DNA from 3 places in the Rhizobium sp. 9140 genome. Region 1 is predicted to be linked to each of the others. Evidence: predicted binding sites of a transcription regulator. Region 1 holds the regulator's gene; each other region holds the start of a gene.
The links. Region 1 encodes PhoB, which activates phosphate uptake and scavenging genes when phosphate is short. Its sites were predicted from a motif close to TGTCATNNANCTGTCAT; they were not measured.
Positions count from the first base shown of each region.

Region 2: a site for PhoB is predicted at 2,604-2,620, ahead of GA0004734_RS02950 (NAD-glutamate dehydrogenase). Genes of this name have one in related genera too.
Region 3: a site for PhoB is predicted at 1,975-1,991, ahead of GA0004734_RS12095 (LTA synthase family protein). Genes of this name have one in related genera too.

Region 1 covers NZ_FJUR01000001.1:1,212,178-1,216,390, reverse strand. Annotated here, with positions in the region: gene GA0004734_RS05650 (aspartate aminotransferase family protein) at 1-826, opposite strand, end outside; gene GA0004734_RS05645 (GcrA family cell cycle regulator) at 1,264-1,836, shown strand; gene phoB (phosphate regulon transcriptional regulator PhoB) at 1,995-2,678, opposite strand; gene phoU (phosphate signaling complex protein PhoU) at 2,867-3,577, opposite strand; gene pstB (phosphate ABC transporter ATP-binding protein PstB) at 3,633-4,213, opposite strand, start outside.
Region 2 covers NZ_FJUR01000001.1:651,802-656,014, forward strand. Annotated here, with positions in the region: gene GA0004734_RS02935 (lytic murein transglycosylase) at 1-619, shown strand, start outside; gene GA0004734_RS02940 (carbonic anhydrase) at 750-1,391, opposite strand; gene pdxY (pyridoxal kinase PdxY) at 1,513-2,388, opposite strand; gene GA0004734_RS02950 (NAD-glutamate dehydrogenase) at 2,628-4,213, shown strand, end outside.
Region 3 covers NZ_FJUR01000001.1:2,566,609-2,570,821, reverse strand. Annotated here, with positions in the region: gene GA0004734_RS12095 (LTA synthase family protein) at 11-1,942, opposite strand; gene GA0004734_RS12090 (TolB family protein) at 2,085-2,912, shown strand; gene GA0004734_RS12085 (DUF2865 domain-containing protein) at 2,922-4,142, opposite strand.

The sequences.
Region 1 (4,213 bases):
CATATGTGGAGCCATGCGTGCCGGCAACCATGCCGGAGGCGGCCTCTTCCGTCGCAAGGCAGGCGCCAAGCGGAAAGCCGCCGCCGATACCCTTGGCCGCCGCCAGAATATCCGGTGTAATACCGGACCATTCATAGGCGAAGAGCTTGCCGGTACGACCGACGCCGCACTGGACTTCGTCGAAAATCAGCATCAGCCCGTATTCGTCACAGAGGTCGCGCAGCGCCTGCAGGAAAGCCTTGGGCGCCGGGCGTATGCCGCCCTCGCCCTGGATCGGCTCGATCAGGATCGCAGCCGTTTCCTCGGTGATCGCCTCCTTGACGGCATCGAGATCGCCGAAGGGAACCTGCACGAAGCCGGGCGCCTTGGGACCGAAGCCTTCGAGATACTTTGCCTGCCCGCCGGCTGCGATCGTCGCAAGCGTGCGGCCGTGGAACGCGCCTTCGAAGGTGATGACGTGGAAACGCTCCGTCCGGCCCTTGGCGAACTGATAGCGGCGCGCGGTCTTGATGGCGCATTCCAGCGCTTCCGCGCCCGAGTTGGTGAAGAAGACCTTGTCGGCAAACGTGTTGTCGGTCAGGCGCTTGGCAAGCTTTTCCTGGCCGGGAATCTCGTAGAGGTTCGACAGATGCCAGACCTTTTCGGCCTGATCCTTCAGCGCCGCCACCAGATGCGGATGGGCGTGGCCAAGTGAATTGACCGCGACGCCGGCAGCGAAATCGAGATAGCGCGCGCCATCTTCCGCCACCAGCCAGACACCCTCGCCGCGCTCGAAGCGCAGCGGCGCGCGCATGTAGGTCTCGTAAAGTGGGGTTGCCTCGGCCATCGTGCCAATCTCCTCGTCCTGTCCGCGCGGTCTGCGGGAAGGTTCGATCTGTTTTGCAGAGACCGGCAGTGCCGGCCCGGAATGAAAAATACCGCCCTGACGGCGGCGAGCGCACTATCGGTATTTCAGGTGCTGCTGTCAACAAAAGTCCCGGAATTACGGCCTTGTCGCGCGTTTTTCGGGCGCGATGCTTTCTGGAGAAAAGGCCTTGCAAATATATCACGCGGTGACAGCAAGTTGGGGAAAACCCAAAAATCGATTCGGGTCGATTCCCCGGACTCTTGTCAGGGAGTCACCCCGTCTCTAGGTTAGCAAATAATTGCTAGACGCATGCGGCGGACCTAGTCACCAAAAGAGTCAAGGCGTTGCAGCTTCGGAGCCATCCGGGGCGCGGTGAGGGATTCGTCCTTCATGAACGGCCTGGAACGGAGACGACCATGAATTGGACTGACGAGCGGGTTGAGAGACTGAAGAAGCTCTGGGCCGAGGGGTTGAGCGCGAGCCAGATCGCGGCACAGCTCGGCGGTGTCAGCCGTAACGCCGTTATCGGCAAGGTTCATCGCCTGTCGCTTCCCGGTCGTGCGAAAGCCGGTGGTGCCGCCCCGAGCGCAAACCGCCCGAAGCGTCCGGTCGTTGCCGCACGCCCGGCAGCGCCGGAAGCCGTCGTCGCCAACGCCGCCCCGCGCGCAGCACCGCTGCGTCCCATGGCACGCCCGGTCAACACGATGAACGTGAACGCGGATTCCGAAGGCGCCTTCGCACCGGAAACCGCACTGACGGTGACCGGCAGCGGGACGAGCGGCGCAACGGGCAGCAATGTCGTCGTACCGATGTCGCGCAAGCTCGTTCTGACACAGCTTACCGACCGCACCTGCAAGTGGCCGATCGGCGATCCCATGAAGGACGAATTCCACTTCTGCGGCAACGACTCTCCGGATACCTCGCCCTACTGCACATTCCACGCCAAGCTGGCCTACCAGCCCTCGGCAGAACGTCGCCGCGCGCGATAAACGCCTGGTAGACCACAACGAAAAGGCCTTCTTCGTTCTGTGAAGAAGGCCTTTTGCGTTATGGATGATGAAGGATGCTTCGTCTGCACCGGACCTGGGCAATCGACAGCGATGCAGCCCTCGAAGACGTTATGCTTCGGGAGCAAAGCGTCATATCATCAGCTTTCCAGCGAGTAGCCTGCGCCGCGGACCGTGCGGATGACGTCTTGCATGTTGGAGAAATTGAGGGCCTTGCGCAGGCGGCCGACATGGACGTCGACGGTGCGTTCGTCCACATAGATGTCATGACCCCAGACGCCGTCGAGAAGCTGCGAGCGGGAGAAGACGCGACCGGGCGAGGCCATGAAGAATTCGAGCAGGCGAAACTCCGTCGGCCCGAGGCGGACTTCGCGGGTTTTGCGGTGAACGCGGTGGGTTTCGCGGTCCAGCTCGATATCGCCGCATTTCAGAAGCGAGGACAGGACTTCGGGACGCGCACGGCGCAGCATGGCCTTCACGCGCGCGATCAGCTCGGGCGTCGAAAATGGCTTCACGACATAGTCGTCGGCGCCAGTGGCAAGGCCGCGAACCCGCTCGCTCTCTTCGCCCCGCGCCGTCAGCATGATGATCGGCAGGCGCTCCGTTTCGCTGCGCTGGCGCAGGCGACGGCAGAGCTCGATGCCGGAAACGCCGGGCAGCATCCAGTCGAGGATCAGAAGATCGGGCAGCCGCTCCTGCAGCCGCACCTCTGCCTCGTCGCCCCGGTTGATGGTGTCGACATCGAAGCCTTCGGCCTCAAGATTGTAACGCAGGAGGACGCTCAGCGCTTCTTCATCTTCGACAACGGCAATTTTCGGCTGCATTTCTGGACTCCGTAGTCTCCTTGTCACGCGACAAGGCTTTCGCCAGAACCCGAGGGCGGCGATCATCGTTGACAGTTCATGCGCGGCGCAGAGGCCACCGGATGGCTGCATATCCTTCAGCCGAACGTCCGCCGGCATCGAGACCGGAAGCAACGGCGCAGGAGCATTTCGGCTCCCGCGCCGCTCGCTCAGGTGGCGAGTGCGCCGACGGTGTTCGACGAGTCGTCCTTCGGACGTTCGCCCAGCGGCTGCGCACCGGTCGTCATGTAGTAGATCGTCTCGGCGATGTTGGTCGCGTGGTCGCCGATGCGCTCGATGTTCTTGGCGCAGAACAGGAGATGCGTGCAGGGCGTGATGTTGCGCGGGTCTTCCATCATGTAGGTTAGAAGCTCGCGGAACAACGAGGTGTAGATCGCGTCGATCTCGCTATCACGCTCGCGAATGGCCTTTGCCTTCTCGGCCGAGCGGGATGCGTAGACATCCAGCACTTCCTTCAGCTGCATCAGCGTCAACTCGGCCAGATGCTCGATGCCGCGGGACAGCTGCCGCGGCAGGCTGGCGCTGGAGACGGCGATGACGCGCTTGGCCGTATTTTTGCCGAGATCGCCCACGCGCTCCAGATCGGCCGCAATGCGGATCGACCCCATGATTTCGCGCAGGTCGGCCGCCATCGGCTGGCGCTTGGCAATCGTCACGATCGCCTTCTCGCCGATCTGGCGCTCGGCGTCGTCAAGCACGACGTCGTCGGAGATGACCTTCTGGGCAAGACCCAGATCGGCATTGACGAGGGCGCGAACGGATTCGGCCACCATCTGCTCGGCAAGGCCACCCATCTCGGAGATACGGCGGCTCAGATATTTCAGGTCTTCGTCATAGACGGATGCGATATGGGTTGCCATGGATCCTGTCCTTGGAGTTCGGTCACGGGCACAAGGCTGTCGGTCGGGCGACCGATCAGCCGAAGCGGCCCATGATGTAATCCTGGGTGCGCTGGTCATCCGGATTGGTGAACATCTTGTCGGTGTCGTTCTCCTCGACAAGATTGCCGAGGTGGAACATGGCGGTGCGCTGCGAGACGCGGGCTGCCTGCTGCATGGAGTGCGTGACGATCACGATCGTGTAGTTGGCGCGCAGCTCGTGGATCAGTTCCTCGACCTTGGCGGTGGCGATCGGGTCGAGCGCCGAACAGGGCTCGTCCATGAGGATGACTTCGGGGCTGACGGCAACGGCGCGCGCGATGCAGAGACGCTGCTGCTGGCCACCGGAAAGGCCGGTGCCCGACTCGTGCAGGCGGTCCTTGACCTCGTTCCACAGACCGGCCTTCTGCAAGCTCTGCTCGACGATGGCGTCGAGTTCGGCCTTGGTGCGGGCGAGACCGTGGATCTTCGGCCCGTAGGTCACGTTTTCATAGATGGACTTCGGAAACGGGTTCGGCTTCTGGAAAACCATGCCGACGCGGGCGCGCAGTTCGACGACGTCGATCGAGGGATCGTAGATATCACCGCCGTCGAGCGTGATCTTGCCCGTGACCTTGC
Region 2 (4,213 bases), 560 kb from region 1:
CACGGCCACCATTCGCGCCGATCGCGGTCAGAAGAGCTTCAAACTTTCGCTCAACGAATTCATGAAAAAGCGCGGTGGCGCGACCATCGTCTCGCGCGGCAAGAAGATGAAGGCCCAGAACGCGGCCCTCTTCGCGTCCATCGAACAGCGTTATGGCGTGCCGGCCGGCCCGCTGATCGCAATCTGGGGCATGGAAACTGGTTTTGGCAACTTCCTCGGCAAGGAGCACACGCTGTCTGCCGTTTCGACGCTTGCCTATGATTGCCGCCGTTCCGACTACTTCACTGACCAGCTCTACGCGGCCCTGACGCTCGTCCAGCGCGGCGATCTCGCGACGGATGCGCGCGGTGCGGCCCATGGCGAAATCGGGCAAACGCAGTTTCTTCCTGCAAACGTCGTGAAGTACGGCGTCGATGGCGACGGCAACGGCCATGTCGACATGGTTCGCTCCAAGGCCGACGCCCTGGCCTCCACGGCCAACTTCCTGCGCGGCCACGGCTGGCGGGCAGGGGGCGGATATCAGCCAGGCCAAGCCAATTTCGGCGCCATTCAGGGCTGGAACGCGGCCAGCGTCTACCAGCAGGCCATCGCCCAGATCGCGGCCGACATCGACGGCTGATATTATCGGATTTTTCTGACGGACGAGCCCCGGCGCCGATGTGTTCCGGGGCTTTTTCATGTTCATGTTCAAGAAAGGCTACAATGGTTCGAACCGTGCAGCCTTTCTTGAAACGATAATCCGGCGCGTATCAGGTCCCGGGCCGGGAGAAATCACCCGACTTCGGGTCCATCACCCATAACTCTCCCGTCGAAATGTCGAACCAGGCACCATGCAGCTGCAACTTGCCGCGCTGCTCGAGGATCTGGACGCAGGGGAACGTCCGCAGGTTGACGATGGAATTGCGGATCGACACATGCTCCATCGCTCGCTGCCGTTCAGCCGCTGTCATCATGTCATTGCCTGCTATCTGCTCGGCCGCCGGCTTCAGCATGTTCATCCATTTGCCGATGAAGTCGCCAGGCGACAAAGGCTCGGCGCTGCTGTCGAGCACCGCCTTGATACCACCGCAGCGGCCGTGACCCATAACGACGATGTCTTTGACGCGCAGCGACTGGACCGCGAATTCGAGCGCCGCCGAGGTCGAATGATACTGCCCGTCCGGCTCGTAGGGCGGAACCATGTTGGCGACGTTGCGCACCACGAAGAGTTCGCCCGGTCCGCTGTCGAAAATGGTTTCCGGCGCGGCGCGGGAGTCGCAACAGGCAACGATCAGCGTCTTCGGCTGCTGTCCGGTGTCCGCCAGCGTCTTGTAGCGGGCCTGCTGCTCGGTGAACCGGCCGTTCATGAATTTCTGATAACCGCCCAGCAGGTGCTCGGGAAAATGATACATGTGCCTGTGCCCTTTTTGCTGCCTCGTGTTTAAGCGCCGAATGCCCGATGAGGCAAGAGTAACGCGGTTAGCTGGGTTAATTTGCGGCGCTGGGCACGACGCCGGCCCGCAAATCCCCGTATCAGCGCCTACGCGTCTGCGACGGATGCATCAGACGCCGCATCTGCACCAGCGACATCGGCCCGGTCAGGCAATGCGCGTCCTGCTGCAGGGTCAGCTCGTCCGCGCCGCGCCGTGCAGAGCGGGCCACCATCTCGAACACGCTGGCAGTGGCAAGCTGCAGCGCCTTCTCCTCGCTCTTCCCCTCAAGCAGCCGTCCCAGAAACAGCGCGGCCATCAGGTCGCCCGTCCCGTTCGGCGGATTGTCCACCAGCCGGTGCTCGGCCAGCAGCGCATGATGTCCGGAGAGGTAGAGATTGCCCGTGCTGCCGTTCATCATGGCGATCGCCGATGTGACCAGCATGCGCGATGGCCCGAGCGCCAGCGCGGCGTCCAAAATGGCCGCATTGCTGTCGAGCGCCGCATTCGAGAGCCAGGACAGTTCGAACCGGTTCGGCGTGGCGAGCCCCGCCAAAGGCAGCAGCCTGTCCCGGATGCCCGAGGCCACCGGTTCCGGCACATAGAGATCGCCGCGGTCGCCGATCACCGGATCGCAAGCGTAGATAAGATGCGGATTTCGCGTCTTCAGCGTCTCGACCAGCCGCGCCACCGCCTCGACCTGCTGCGCATTGCCGAGATAGCCGGAGAGAACGGCGCGAACCTCGCCTGCCCAGGGGGACACGGCAAGCTCTCCCAGCATCGCATCGAACGTATCCGGGTCGATCGCCATCCGCGTCGAGCGCCCGTGACCGGGATGCCAGGGCATGAGGACCGTCGGCACGGCCCATACGGTGAAACCCAGCGTCTCCAGCGCGAAGACGGCGGCGCGATTGCCGACGGAGCCGCGCATAACGTGGCTGGAAATGACGATGACGGCACCGGCAGCGGCCTCGGACATGCAGCAGGTCTCTCTTTCGGGTTCTCCCGCCAGATCGCCCGACGGTCATGCCGCTGTCAACTGCGCATGGGAAGAGGAGCAGGTGCCTCGAGAGGACGAGATTACGTATCCCATCCGCTCTGCCCATCGTCTGCGGACACCACGGCCGTGCTTTGGAAGAAACAGGCAGGCTTTGCGGTCGCAAATGCGAATTGTTCTGCTAGGTTCACGTAAAAACAACGGCTGGAGGACGAAACATCATGGGCACACGACATCATCCGAGGAAAACGCGGCTGATCGGTGAGATCGAGCAGGCAGCGGAACGTCTCGATCAGCCCTTTCTGGCGCCCGCCATCCTCTTCGGACGCGCGAGCCCGGACGATATTGCCGCCTATAATGCCGGCATGCTCGCGGCAGCCGCGGCGCACGCCTATCAGGAAGTGACCGCCCGCAGGAGAGACACGTCCCGTGTCACCGTAACCGATCTGGAAAGCGTGAAGCCCGGCGGCACGCCGGTCTCGGTCCTCTGCGTCACAGATCGCAACATGCCGTTCCTTTACGATTCCGTCATGAGCGAAGTCACGAGCCGGCACCGCGACATTTCGCTCGCCGTCCACCCGATCCTCGTGGTGGCGAGGGGCGCCGAGCCCATGCTGTTCGATCCGGAGGAGGAGAGCGAACCGACGGATCGCGTCAGCCATATCCAGATCCACCTCAGCCACCTCGTGCCAGAGGAGGCGACGGCGCTGGTGGCGGCGATCGAGACCGTCCTCGCGCAGGTGCATCAGGCCGTCGGCGACTGGGAGCCGATGAAGGCGCTGCTTGGCGAAGCCATGAGCGAACTCGAAAAACAGACGGCGAGCGATCGGGACGCCGACCGCAAGGAGGCGCTGGCTTTCCTCACATGGCTGCGCGACGACAATTTCACCTTCCTCGGCATGCGCGAATACAGCTATTCCGGCGATGGCCGAAAAGCGACGCTCGATCGTGGCACCGGCCATGGCCTCGGCATCCTCTCCGATCCGAACGTGCGCGTGCTGCGGCAGGGTCATGACGCCGTGGTCACAACGCCTGAAATCCTCGCCTTCCTGCAAGGCCCCGATTTCCTGATCGTCACCAAGGCGAACACCAAAGCCGTCGTCCACCGCCGTGCCTATATGGATTACATCGGCATCAAGCGTTTCGATGCAGAGGGCAAGGTGATCGGCGAGCTGCGCGTGGTCGGCCTGTTCACCTCGACCGCCTATACGCGCTCGGCCTCCGATATTCCGCTACTGCGGCTGAAGGTGCGGCGTGTCATCGAGCATTTCGGCTTCGATCCGCACGGCCATTCCGGCAAAATGCTGATCAACACGCTCGAATCCTATCCCCGCGACGACCTGTTCCAGATCGACGTTGAGGAGTTGCAGGCCTTCTGCGAGCAGATCAACGAACTTGCCGATCGTCCCCGCGTGCGCGTTCTGCCGCGCATCGACCGCTTCGATCGTTTCGTCTCGCTCATCGTCTATGTGCCGCGCGAACAATATGACTCCCGTGTGCGCGAGCGCATCGGCGATGTCTTCAAAGACGTCTATGAAGGACGGGTTTCGGCCTATTATCCGGCCTTTCCGGCCGGGGGGCTTGCCCGCGTTCACTTCATCATCGGCCGTTCCGGCGGCGCGACGCCTCGGGTCGCCCAGAGCTCGCTGGAAGATGCCGTGCGCGAGATCGTCACGCGCTGGTCCGATCGTTTCCATCTGCTGGCCCGCCGCGATGGCGTCTCGCTAAGCGCCAACGAAGGCTATCAAGCGGCCTTTACCCCCGCCGAGGCCTATGCCGACCTGCCCGATATCGCTGCCGCCCGGAC
Region 3 (4,213 bases), 1.4 Mb from region 1:
GTCCCGCCGATCACATCACCGGCTGCGGGAACAGCTCAGCGTGGGTTTCGAAGAAGCGGTCGGTACCATAGCGTTTGCCGAACATCATGTCGTGCTGGAGGAAGCGGTAGTCGCGCAGCACGGACGGGATCTTCTTGTTGCGGGACCAGGCTTCGGTGTCCCGGCCGGCGGCGTCGACGAGCATGTAGCGGTCGACGACGTGGTAGCGGTTGAAGACATCGCCGAGGAAGGCGGTGTAGTAGGGGTGCTCGAAGCCGCCGGTCTTCAGGATCTGGTAGGAGAGGAAGGCCGGGCTGATGGTGCCGACGTTCTTGACCGGGCCGGTCTTGTTCGACCAGATGACCAGCGGCGTCTCGTGGCTCGCCGCCATCTGCTCGGCCGTGCCTTTGCGCGACGCGGTGACGTCGGGCATGTAGCCGGTGGAGGTGTAGACCGTGTTCAGCGGCGGCAGGTGGTCGCCGAAGAGCACGATGATCGTTTCGCGGTCGCGCTCCTTCGCCCAATCCATCAGCATCTTCAGGCTGTCATCGGCTTCCTTCACGCCCTGCGCATAGGTTTCCAGCACCTGCCGGTCGTTCTCCGGCAGGTTGCCTTCGACCTTGATGGTGTTGTGCGCATAGCGGTTGGCTTCGTAGGGGCCGTGGCCCTGGAGCGTCACCGTGAAGAAGAAGAAGGGATCGCGCAACTCGTCGGCCTGGCGCATGATTTCTTTGGTCAGGGATTCGTCGGAGGTGAAAATGCCACGCTTTTCCATGGGCGGCAGGTTTTCCTCCGAGCGGAACTGCTCGAAGCCGAAGGACTTGTAGACGGCGCTGCGGTTCCAGAACCAGCCCTGGAACGGGTGGACGGCGCGCGCGACATAGCCTTCGCCGCGGAAGAAGGTGGCGAGCGAGGGGATCGGGTTGCGGATGTACTGCTGATACGGAATGCTGCCATAGGGCAAAAACGCGTTCGAGAAACCGGTCAGCGCCTCGAACTCGACATTGGCTGTCATGCCGCCGAACTCGGGAGAGAAGATGTCGCCGGACTGCATTTCGCGGATCGTCGGCATGGGGTCCGGCGTGAGCTTCACGTTCGGCAGGCGTGTCGGATCCCAGAAGGACTCGCTCATGAGGACGATGACGTCGGGCTTGCCGCGATGCGAGGTGCCGGCGGGAACCGGCTCGTTCGAGATCGCGTCGATGGCGTTGGCCATATAGCCGGGAGGGGCCGCAACATTCGCCATCGGCAGGTTCAGCACGAAGGCGAGCGTGAAACCGTTGTGGCGGTAGTTCTCGGTCTGGTCCCACATGATGGGGATGATCTGTAGCCGGTCGCGCACCCAGGAAAACTGGTTGTAATCCATCAGATGATAGAAGCCGCCGAGGAGCGGCAGGGCGACCGCGAGGCGCGCAATGCGCTGGCGGCGGGTGAGGCGGGGGAACCGGCGCCAGGCGTGGCGGATGAGCCAGGTGAGGCCGGCCAGCGACAGGACGAGGCCGACGGCGATACCGCTTGCCGTTCCCGGGCGATCACGCACCAGAACGGGCATCAACTCCATGATCTGGCGGCCGAACAGGAAGTCCGTGGGATAGAGCGGATCGGAGAGGAAGATCTGCTTCTGGCGCGTGACGAGTGCCGGGACCAGCGCAAGAGGAGCGATCAGGACCAGACCGTATTCCGCGCGGCCGGCGATGGCATCGACGGCGAGAAAGAGCAGGAAGAACACGAAGGCCGTGACGAAGGCCGGGCGGGCGGGATCGAGGAAGAAGGCGGAGGCTTCGGCTGCCGAATTGCGGGCGATCCACTCGACGATGAAGATCAGCGAGACCGCGAGCAGGAACGAGACGACGATGCTGCGGATGTTGGACAGGATCTTCGACGGGCGTGCATCATCTGCCGCTGTCGGTCCATAGACGTCCGCGGAGGGTCTGACGTTCACGGCAGACTCAAAACTCGCCATGGCCGGCTCCCTTCACAAATTCTTCGCATGACTGTCATACCGATGTCATGTTGAACAGGGGATGAATGTGCTTTCCCACGCACAAGGCCCGTGATTCCATGGTTTTCGGCGGGGTGTTGCATTCCCGCGCGGAGGAGACGGCATGCGCAGTTCGGTTGAGATATTCACTGTGGAAACAGGCGAGACGCGGGTGGTCTGGCAGACGGACCGGCTGGTGGAGGCGCCGAATTTCGCGCCCGGCGGCGACGGCCTGATCGTCAACGGCGATGGCCGGCTCTGGCGTCTCGGTCTCGATGGCGGAGAGCCGGAGATGATCGATACGGGCTTTGCCAGCAGACTGAACAACGACCATGGCGTTTCGCCGGATGGATTGCTGCTTGCGATCAGCGACAAGACGGAATTCGGGAAATCGGCGATCTACACGCTGCCGATCGGTGGCGGCACGCCGACGCTCGTGACACGGAACCTGCCCTCCTACTGGCATGGCTGGTCGCCGGAGGGCAAGCGACTGACCTATTGCGGCATTCGCGACCAGGTGTTCGATATCTACACGATTGCCGTCGATGGCGGCGAGGAGACGCGCCTGACGCAGGGCGAAGGGCGCAATGACGGGCCGGACTATTCCGCCGACGGGCGCTGGATCTATTTCAACTCCAGCCGCTCGGGCCGCATGCAGATCTGGCGTGTGCCAGCGGCGGGCGGGCCGGCGGAACGCATCACCGACAGCCCCTATGGCGACTGGTTTCCGCATCCCTCGCCGGATGGCCGCAGCGTTCTCGTCATTTCCTATGACGGCGACGTGTTCGATCATCCGCGCGACCTGACGGTGCGGCTGCGGCTGATGGACCCCGATGGCGGCAACGCCCGGGAATTGTTCGAGCTCTTCGGCGGACAGGGTACGATGAACGTGCCGAACTGGTCTGCGGACGGGAGGAGCTTCGCCTTCGTCCGCTATACGCCGGTGTCGTAAGCGACCGCCTCAGTTCGTCTGCTGCTGCTGATAGCCGGGGCCTGCGGGGTGGTGCAGGTCGATGGAGGATTCTTCGGCCGGCAGGAAGGAGGGGCCGACCTGGCGGACGCGATTTGCCTTGGGGTCATAGGGCCGCTCGTTGACGGCGGGCGAGGGTGTCTCGACAGGTGCCGTGGACGGTAGGAACACTTTCGGAGCGGCAGGCTCCGGGGCCGTGGGTGCGGCCGTGGCGGATTGCGGCTTCGTGGTGATGGTGACCACGGCTTTGTCGGATGGGGTGCTCATACGGGGAGCGGGTGCATCGGCGGGCAGGGTCGAGAAGCCGGAGCCCGGATTCGTGGCGGCCGATTGCGACGGAATGCGGCAGCCGCACTGGCTGCGGGCGGCGGGGCTTCCGCTCTTGTAGGCGAACGCCGTGGGCAGATCGGTATAGGGGGTGCCGGTGCTGGCCGAGATCATGTCCTGCGTCTCGCCGGTCAGCGGATGATAGTAGAGTTCGGTCGTGGCGCCCGGGCAGCGGGCGCTGCAGGTTTGCGCATCGCGTTCGAAATCGTCCGGCGTGGCGTTGGCGGAGATCGGGAAGAACGAGCCGTCGCAGGTGCGCACGCACATGGTGCGCAGCGGGCCATCCTGCGTCAGGAGATGAAGGTTGGGGGCGGACAGGTCCGTTATCGGCGGCTCGGACACAGGGCCATCGGAAGGCCCCCTCAGGCTCGTCTCTTCGCTGCCGATCGGCGGAAGGTCGGCGATGATGTTGCGGAAGCGGCGGGGTTCGGATGCATCCGGGCCGGAGACCGAAGCGCTGACGAGATCGCTGTCGACCGCCTCGCAACGATTGGCCTGCAGGGCCACGAGCACGCGGCGGCGGGCGGCGTCATCGTCCGAGCCTGCAATCTCTTCCGCGCGGTGCGCTTTCAGCTCCGCGAGATCTTCGCTGATGGCGGCGATGCGGTTGTCGAGGTCGGCGCAGGCCTCTTCGTTGTCGCCATTGATGACGGTGACGCTGTCCGTGCTGCAGCCGAGCGCCCGCTGCTGGCTGCGCGCGCTGCGAAGCTCCAGATTCTGCCGCGTGATGGCGCCGGTGACATTGCGCTGGCGGGTGTCGTCATAGCCGGTGTCGTTCGACATCGTCTCGGGCAGGTCGGCGAGGCGCGCAAACAGCCTGTCGCAGAGCGGAGAGGCTTCGGCACCCGCGGACAGGCACAGGAGCGGCGCGAGCAATACGGCCATGGACACTTTGCGGATACTCAAACGTCGCCTGCCTCGGTGGGAATGTCCGGTTCTCGCTGGAAACCGATACG